DNA from 2 places in the Clostridium sp. LIBA-8841 genome. Region 1 is predicted to be linked to the other one. Evidence: a T-box and tRNA genes for the amino acid it is inferred to sense, from the RefSeq annotation. Region 1 holds a T-box; the other holds one or more tRNA genes.

Region 1 (4,375 bases):
TAGTCCTGCTAAGGTAGGCTCTCCTCCTTGAAAAGCAAAACTACAATGCTCATCAGCTTCATTTAAAACTTTCTTGACCATATTTTCTAAAACTTCATCTCTCATAACTCCATAGCTTTTAACATTTCTATTGTCACTTAAAGAATGATAAAAACAATAAGTGCATTTTAAATTACATCCACTTGAAGCTGGCTTAATAAGCAAACTTAATGGTGGCATACCAATTCCCCCTTTTATTTTTACTAAATAATTTAAACAATCTATTAATCCTCAAAATGAATCTTATAAAAACTCCTTTGAATAAAGTTTATCATATATATAATCTAAGATATTTTAATAATTGGTTATAATTTCGTTCTAATATAACTCGTATATACTTAAACAAAAATAGCTTAATCTAAAATTTCTAATTATATTGAAAATTTCTATCTAGCTAAGTTATTAGAACTTAATTTATTACTTTTTATATCTAACTCCTATAATAAACTCTATAAAAAAATTCATCATATATAAAACTGATATTTGAATGAATTTGTCCTTAAGAAGTTTTTTTCTAAATGGAGCACCTTTTCACTTCGTTCAAATGTGTAAGTTCAATGTACAAAATTAAAAATTTGAACTTTCACTTAAAGCGAATCAAGCTTTTCAGCTTTAGATAAACTTAAGATCTATTTTCTTAATAAACAATAAAAAGCTCCATAAAGAAAGTTCGCTAGATATAAGCGAAGTAATACTTGCATAAGTGACTAGAATTTCATTTATTCTGTAATAAATATAATGTTAAAAATCTGAGACTGTTTGACCATCGGGGGTTTCGAAGCCTTAGTTATATTTATGGAAGAATGAATAGAAATTCTTCACGAAATTCAACAATTACTAAGCTATATCTAGCGAACTTTTACTTAATAGAGCTTTTCTATCTTGGAATTAATCCTATTTTCTTTTGCATTTTTCTAAGAGTTTTCATTGCAACATAGTTTGCTTTTTCTGCACCTTTTTTGTATATTTCCTCTAAAGCTTTCTTATCTCCTAATAAAGCTTTAACTTTTTCTTGAACTGGTGCTAGCTCTTCAACTATTGCCTCTCCAACATCCTTTTTAAAATCAGCATATCCTTTTCCATTATACATTTCAACAACCTCTTCTGGAGTATATCCTTTTATAGCACAAAGAATATTTATTAAGTTTTTAACTCCTGGTTGTTCATCAGTATAATTTACAACTCCAATGCTATCTGTTACAGCTCTTGAAATTTTCTTTCTTATAACATTAGGTTCATCCATTATTAATATGAAACCATTTGGATTAGCATCTGATTTAGACATTTTCTTACTTGGATCTTGTAAATCCATTATTTTTGCTCCCTCTTTTGGAACATATCCTTCTGGTATAGTAAATGTTGGGCTATAAGTATTATTAAATCTAGTAGCTATATCTCTAGCAAGTTCTAAATGTTGCATTTGATCCTTTCCAACTGGAACAAGGTCAGCATTATATAAAAGTATGTCTGCAGCCATAAGAACTGGATAGTTAAATAATCCTGCTCCTATTGAATCTCCCATTTTCTTTGATTTATCTTTATATTGAGTCATCCTGTTTAATTCACCCATGTATGAATTGCATGTTAAAAGCCATGAAGCTTCCGAATGAGCTGGTACATGTGATTGAATAAATAAAGTATTTTCTTCTGGATTTATACCTGAAGCTATATATATAGCTAAAACCTCTAAAGTTCTTCTTCTTAAGTCAGCTGGCAATTGTTTTACTGTTATTGCATGTAAGTCAACAACACAGAAATAGCAATCATATTCCTCTTGTAACTTAGTCCAATTTTTTATTGCTCCTAAGTAATTTCCTAATGTCAAATCTCCTGATGGTTTTATTCCACTAAAAATAACTTTTTTCTTATCTTCCATTATGACTCTGTCTTTTCACTAAAATTATATAATTGTATGAAGAGACAGATACACCTCCTTTATTTTAATTACTATATTATAAAAATTAACTTGTTTTTCTTAAGTAGCTTTCTTAATTAAATTCATGTCATTTAAAAATCTTGAACTTTAAATGTCTCATCTTATTTATTAACTAAGAAATAAAAAAGTCCTATAAGTCATTAAAACTTATAGGACGAATATATCGCGGTACCACCTAATATTACAAAGATAAAATCTTTGTATCTCTACCCTGTAACGTAAGGATTACGGTTTAGAATACTAAAAATTCCTCTAAACATCTCAAAGATCCATTCAACCTAATCATAACTATCATACTCTCAGCAATATATGATTCTCTGTAAGTCTGCTTTTAAGCTTACTAATTCTTTTCATAGATATTTTATATTAACTTTAATGTTATTTTATCATTTTTTTACTTTTAGTCAAGAATATTTATTTTTTCAATTATTGATAAGTTAAAAATTATATATGTTTATCTTTAAATCACATTAACACTAATTCAATGTTTTCTTTATTTTTTTATTAAATTATCAAATTTATAATCTTTTTATTTTATTTATAAAATATTTTTATTGATTTTATTTAACATTATGATAATATATTATTATAACTTTTATAAATAAAATTAAAAATCACATGAATAATAATAATGTAAATAAAGTAAAAAATATTGTTATAGAATCAAATTATATTTACTCATTTCTCATAAATTTTAAAAATTTCTATATAAACAATCTTAAACAAAGAACATTTTATGAGTTAAATATTTTATTGATTTGATTTTACAGAAAGATGAGGTGTGTTATGAATAACAAAAGATCAGATTTTTTAGTAATCGGCTTTGCATTATTTTCAATGTTTTTAGGTGCTGGTAACCTTATTTTCCCACCTTTTTTAGGAAGAAATTTAGGACCTGACTACTATTTAGGTATTATAGGATTTATAATAACTGGTGTTGGTGTTCCTCTACTTGGAATACTATCTTCAATGAGAGTTAACGGAAGATTTGAATTATTCGGAGATAAAGTTGGTAAGAAGTTCTCATTAATATATTCAATAGCATTGTTTATACTTATAGGACCATTATTAGCTATACCAAGAACAGCGGCTACTACATATGAATTGGCTTTTGCGCCTAACTTCCCTAACATAAATTACTTTGCAATAATAGTTGCTTATTTCTTAATAAACTTAATATTTGTATTAAAACCATCAAAGGTTATTGATGTTTTAGGTAAATTTTTAACACCTATATTATTAGCTATACTATTCTTCTTAATAGCTAAAGGTGTACTTAATCCTATAGATGCCTTAACTACATCATATACTCCAGATGCACTTCCAGTATCATTACTTGAAGGATATCAAACAATGGATGCTATTGCAGCTGTAATATTCTCTTCAATAATATTAGGTTCAATAAAATCTAAAGGATATACTGGAAAAGCAAGCTTTAAAATACTTATTAAAGCTGCAGCTATTGCAATCGGTGGGTTAGCAATAATTTACGGTGGATTAATATTCTTAGGTGCTCACACTGGGAACCAAGCTTTAGATTTATCAAAATCTCAATTATTACTTTTTATTGCTGAGAGTATTCTAGGACATGCAGGTGCAATATTAATCGGAATATCAATGGCATTAGCTTGCTTAACAACATCAATAGGATTACTTTCTGCTGGTGGAAGCTTCTTTGAAAGAGTTTCTAATGGTAAACTACCTTATAAATTTAATGTTATTTTAATGACTGTAACAAGTATACTAGTTGCCAGCATGGGATTAGATAAAATAATATCTTTATCAGGTACTTTACTTGGTATTATATACCCAGTAACAATAGTTCTTATATTATTAAACTTATTCCATAAGAGAATAACTAATCCACTTACTCATAAAGTTACTGTATATGTTACTTTAGTATTTAGTATATTAATAACATTAGCTGGTTTTATGCCTGGATTAGAAAACTTAGTTTCTCTACTTCCACTATACTCTAAGGGATTTGGTTGGTTATTACCTGCATTAGTAGGATTTATAATACCTAGCATTATTCCTAGCAGAAGAACTGCTACAGCTTAAAATATAAAAATTATAAAAACAAAAGAAATTAATGTATAAAATTTCTTTTGTTTTTTTATTTGGCTAATTAAAATAATCACTCATTTAAAACAGAGCTTTTTATTTATTATTGTACTTTTAAATTAATGTCGATTTTTAATTTTTGATTAGTATATTTAAACATAATTTTAATACTTTTCTATTTAATATTTTTATAAATAAATAGAATTATTTTATCAAAATTTCAACAATTTTATCCATAACTTTACAACTTATATAATAGAATGCTACAATTGTTTTGTAATTTAAAAAAGGGAGGATGCTTACATTGGCAAGAAATAATAATAAAAAAGGGAAATC
Region 2 (4,375 bases), 1.5 Mb from region 1:
ACTGACTTTCATAAGCTTCTACCATTCTTTTTACCATTTCGCCGCCTACGGAACCACATTGTCTTGAACTTAGGTCTCCATTATAATCTGAGAATGGTACACCTAGCTCTCTAGCTACCTCAGTCTTGAATTTACTTAATCCATTTTTTGCTTCTGGAACTAATGTTTTTGACATTTCTAATTCCTCCTTTGGCTTTGGTAATTTGTAAGCTTGAAATTTGTTTATCTCTTGCTTACACTATTATATTAACCAGAATGCAGATTATAAACCTATGAAATAGAAGGATTTTTATCTATATAATGCCAATATAATATAACTCTCTTTCAAAGCAATTTAGACTCTTAAAAAGTAACTACCAATGAAAATTCACCTAAAACCTCTATATAATTATTTATCTTTTAATTTTTAATACTACACCTAATCCTATTAATAACATAGCTATTTGTGCTACAGTTTCTCCACCTATAGGAGATCCTGTATTAGGAATCTCATTTTCTTTTTTGTTGTTTTCTTCAACATCTTCTTGATTATTATCTATTTTATTTTCATTATTTTTTTGATTTTCTACATTTTCATCTACTTTAGGTAATTCTTCCTTACTAGCCTCATTATTTCCTTCATTATTTTTTTCTTTGTTTTTATCTGAATTTATATTAGCATCTTCTTTATCTTCTTTAGGTATATTATTATCCACATCTTCTTTAGATGTATTATTATCCACAGGCAAATCCTTCTCATTTATTGATGCTAAATTAGTATATTTTCCATCTTCAGAGCTAGGTATTTTTAACTCTCCTGAATTAACTAAATCTCTAACTTTTTTATAGTTTTCTGAGTTTGGATCTATACCTAGCAAACGCCAATTATTTTGTTTTTTTGCATTTATAACACCATTTTTAACATTTTTAATATAATCTATAGCTAAATTTCTTATTGTTCCTTCTTCTTCTCCATAAGCAGTTTTAGAATCCCAAAGTTTTTTAAAATCTTTACCTTCAAAGATTCCTCCCTTTCCTTGTAATTGTCCAAGCCTATATGAATTCATTCCTAATTTTAAGACATCTGTATCCTTAAGTTCCCTTCCATCCTTATATTTAACATCCTTAATTCTATTTCCTTCTTTTTCTCTTAAATCAATTTTATAAGTTATTCCACCAAACATATCATTAGTACTGTATTTAGATGCTCTTCTTTTAGGATTAAAACTTGGAGTAATGTCTCCTGGATTTAATGTATTAAAATATCCAGCAGCCCATTCCATGTATTTTTTTAAGTCTTTTCCTGTTACTTCATAAACGCTTATTTCTCCACCAGTATATCTATAGTTATACGCTATATCTTTTTTCTTTATTTCTCCTAAATCTAACTTAGCTTTATCATTATCTATAGCTAATGCTATTACATCAGCCTTACTATAATACTTTCCAACTTCATGAAAGAAGTCAATTAATGGAGTATCTTCTATATGTATTGTAGGTATTCCTTTTATGTAATCTTCATCTACCATATTAACCCCTTCAAGTCTTCCGATAACTGAATTGGCATCTTTACGCAACTCTTCGTGAAAAGGCTTTAATAGATTTTCTATTTCTTTATCTGATTCTACATTAGCCACTGAAATAGTATTAGTGCTTTTATTTTTTAATACATTTTTACCATTTTCTTTTTTGAATGTTAAATCTATTTTTGAGACAGCCTGTCCATATTTTCCTGGTTCAGTTATAATTACTCCATTTATAATATCGTTTTCAACTAGTTTATGCATATGTCCACCTATAATTGCTGTAAGTTCAGGACACTGATTAGCAATATCTCTAACACCTGTATTCGGGATTTCATTTTCATTATCTAAGCCCATATGCATAACGCCAATCATAGCATCAACTTTTCCATCTAATTCTTTTATAATCTTTTTTGTTTCTTTAACTGGATCTCTAAACTCAATTCCTTTTATATTATATGGTTTTTCAAATTCTTTTATCATAGGAGTATCCATTCCTATAATGCCTATTTTTATTCCGTCTCTTTCTATTATAGTATATCCATCCATATATCTTGTTCCATCGTCATTATAGATGTTACCCGCTAATACTTTTCCTTCAAATTGATTTGTTACATGCTTAAGAACATCTAATCCAAAGTTAAATTCATGGTTTCCCATTTCCCAAACATCATATTTCATCTTATTCATACCTAAAACCATAGGTTGCTTAGGTCCTTTATTAAAAGTTTCAACAAAGTTATCTTGAATTGAGTCACCTGCATCTACAAGAATTACATTTTGATTCTCTTTTCTTTCTTTTTTTACAATTGTTGATATTTGTGATAAGCTTCCTGAATTATTTTCAGTATCTGATGCATAATCCCAAGGAACAAATCTTCCATGTATATCTGAAGTTCCTAAAATAGTAACTTTAGTTTCATTAGAAATTTCCTCCCCCTTAACGACTTTATCATTAAAAAAACATAGATTTAATGATAAAAACATAATTGTAGCAAAACTTAATGGTTTAATAATTTTTCTCACTATTCTTTATCCCCTTTACTTTTAAACTGTACAGATAATATTATACATCGTTTTAAAATCGTTTACAATTTTTATATATTTTACACATTTTATAATATAAACATCTTTACAAAAACCAATATTTTTTTTAAAATTAAGCAAAAAAAAATCAGTAAATTAATTTACTGATTTTCTGGCAGGGGCAGTAGGACTTGAACCCACAACCAATGGTTTTGGAGACCACTACTCTACCAATTGAGCCATACCCCTATAATATTATGTTATAATTTGTGTTAATTGGCAGGGGCAGTAGGACTCGAACCCACAACCAATGGTTTTGGAGACCACTACTCTACCAATTGAGCCATACCCCTGAACACAGAATTTATTATATATTAAAAATAAACTTAACGCAAGGGTTTTTTATGTAAAATTTTATTTTTAATAAAAAATACATATTAATTCCTTGATAAAATAGTCTTATATTTACTCATAAAAGTAGAGTATATTCTATTTTCAAACCTATAAATAAGGATTACTAAAATTTCTTTTAAAATATACTCTACTCTATACTCTTAACTATTTTATTATGCTAATTTAAATCCTGAATCTTTCAATTTTTTCTTTATATTATTAATATCTCCATTCTTAATTCTAACAATGACTTCTTTAACCTCAGTTAAACTTTTTGTATCTATAATAACTACACTTAATATATCTCCCTCTTCTTGAGATATTATTTTAGTCATCTTTGATAATTGTCCTGGAACATCAAAAGTTCTTATAACTATTCTTTCTCCCTTGTTAAGGCCAAAGGCATTATTGAACTCTTTAAATACAGCTTTATGAGTTAATATTCCCTTAAAATTATCAAATTCATCTACAACAGCAACAAAAGAAATTCTCATTTTTTCTAACATAGCAACTGCTTTTTCTATATGTTCTTCCTTACTTATTATAGGAATTTCTGTTTTAAAAATTTCTCCCACAGTAACATTATTCAATAACTCTTCTTTACTTAAATTATTTTTAAAATAATGCTCATATATACAGCTTTTAGACACTGCCCCCCTAAATTTATTGCCATCTACTACAGGAATTGATAAAAAATTATTATCATCCATAATTTTTAATGCATCTTTAAGTATAGTTTTAGAAGTAACCAAATCAAGATTGTCCTTCTTTGTCATAACAGCCTTTACTAACATACAAATCCCCCCAATTCCTAAATTTACATACTTTATAATAATATTATACTATTATCCCATTATATAATTATCTAATTATATTAAATTTACAAAAGTATCAATTAAAGAGTCTTTTGCCCTTTAAAGGTTAATATTATAATAATTTTATAGGTGTATGTTTTATTAAATCTCATAGAAAATTTGAATCATTTAAAACACATAATAAAACTTAAAATATCTTATTAAATCTAGCATCTCTTTTCTTTTTCTTTAAATTTGGATAGAATGATTAAAGAGTGTTAATTTGAAAGGAGTTCTTTATGGAATTTATAGTAGATAGTGTAGAGAAAACTATGCATATTGGAAGACAACTTGGTTCTCTTGTAAATAAAGGAGATATTCTTTGTTTAACTGGCGACTTAGGAACTGGCAAAACTCATATAAGCAAAGGAATTGCAGAAGGATTAGGAATTGATGAGCATATAACTAGTCCAACTTTTAATATAGTTAATGAATATCATAGTGGAAGATTAACTCTTTACCATTTTGATGTTTATAGAGTTAATGATCCAGATGAAATTGAAGCAATAGGATTTGATGAATATATCTTTGGTGATGGCGTAAGCTTAATTGAATGGGCTAACTATATAGAGGAACTTATCCCAGAAGAATATATACATA

Evidence for each region. A T-box is a leader RNA that pairs with one kind of tRNA and senses whether it is charged. The one in region 1 lies ahead of trpS (tryptophan--tRNA ligase), so its partner is inferred to be a tRNA-Trp.
Region 2: it encodes a tRNA-Trp, which carries the amino acid that the T-box ahead of trpS (tryptophan--tRNA ligase) is inferred to sense. The anticodon was not compared.

Annotation. Positions count from the first base shown of each region.
Region 1 covers NZ_CM173488.1:913,671-918,045, reverse strand. The annotation lists gene AC2A4K_RS03880 (anaerobic sulfatase maturase) at 1-219, opposite strand, end outside; gene trpS (tryptophan--tRNA ligase) at 917-1,915, opposite strand; T-box leader at 2,123-2,338, opposite strand; gene brnQ (branched-chain amino acid transport system II carrier protein) at 2,762-4,036, shown strand; gene AC2A4K_RS03865 (LCP family protein) at 4,344-4,375, shown strand, end outside.
Region 2 covers NZ_CM173488.1:3,268,491-3,272,865, forward strand. The annotation lists gene AC2A4K_RS14335 (alpha/beta-type small acid-soluble spore protein) at 1-175, opposite strand, end outside; gene AC2A4K_RS14340 (bifunctional metallophosphatase/5'-nucleotidase) at 393-2,528, opposite strand; tRNA gene AC2A4K_RS14345 (tRNA-Trp) at 2,702-2,777, opposite strand; tRNA gene AC2A4K_RS14350 (tRNA-Trp) at 2,806-2,881, opposite strand; gene AC2A4K_RS14355 (CBS domain-containing protein) at 3,095-3,715, opposite strand; gene tsaE (tRNA (adenosine(37)-N6)-threonylcarbamoyltransferase complex ATPase subunit type 1 TsaE) at 4,015-4,375, shown strand, end outside.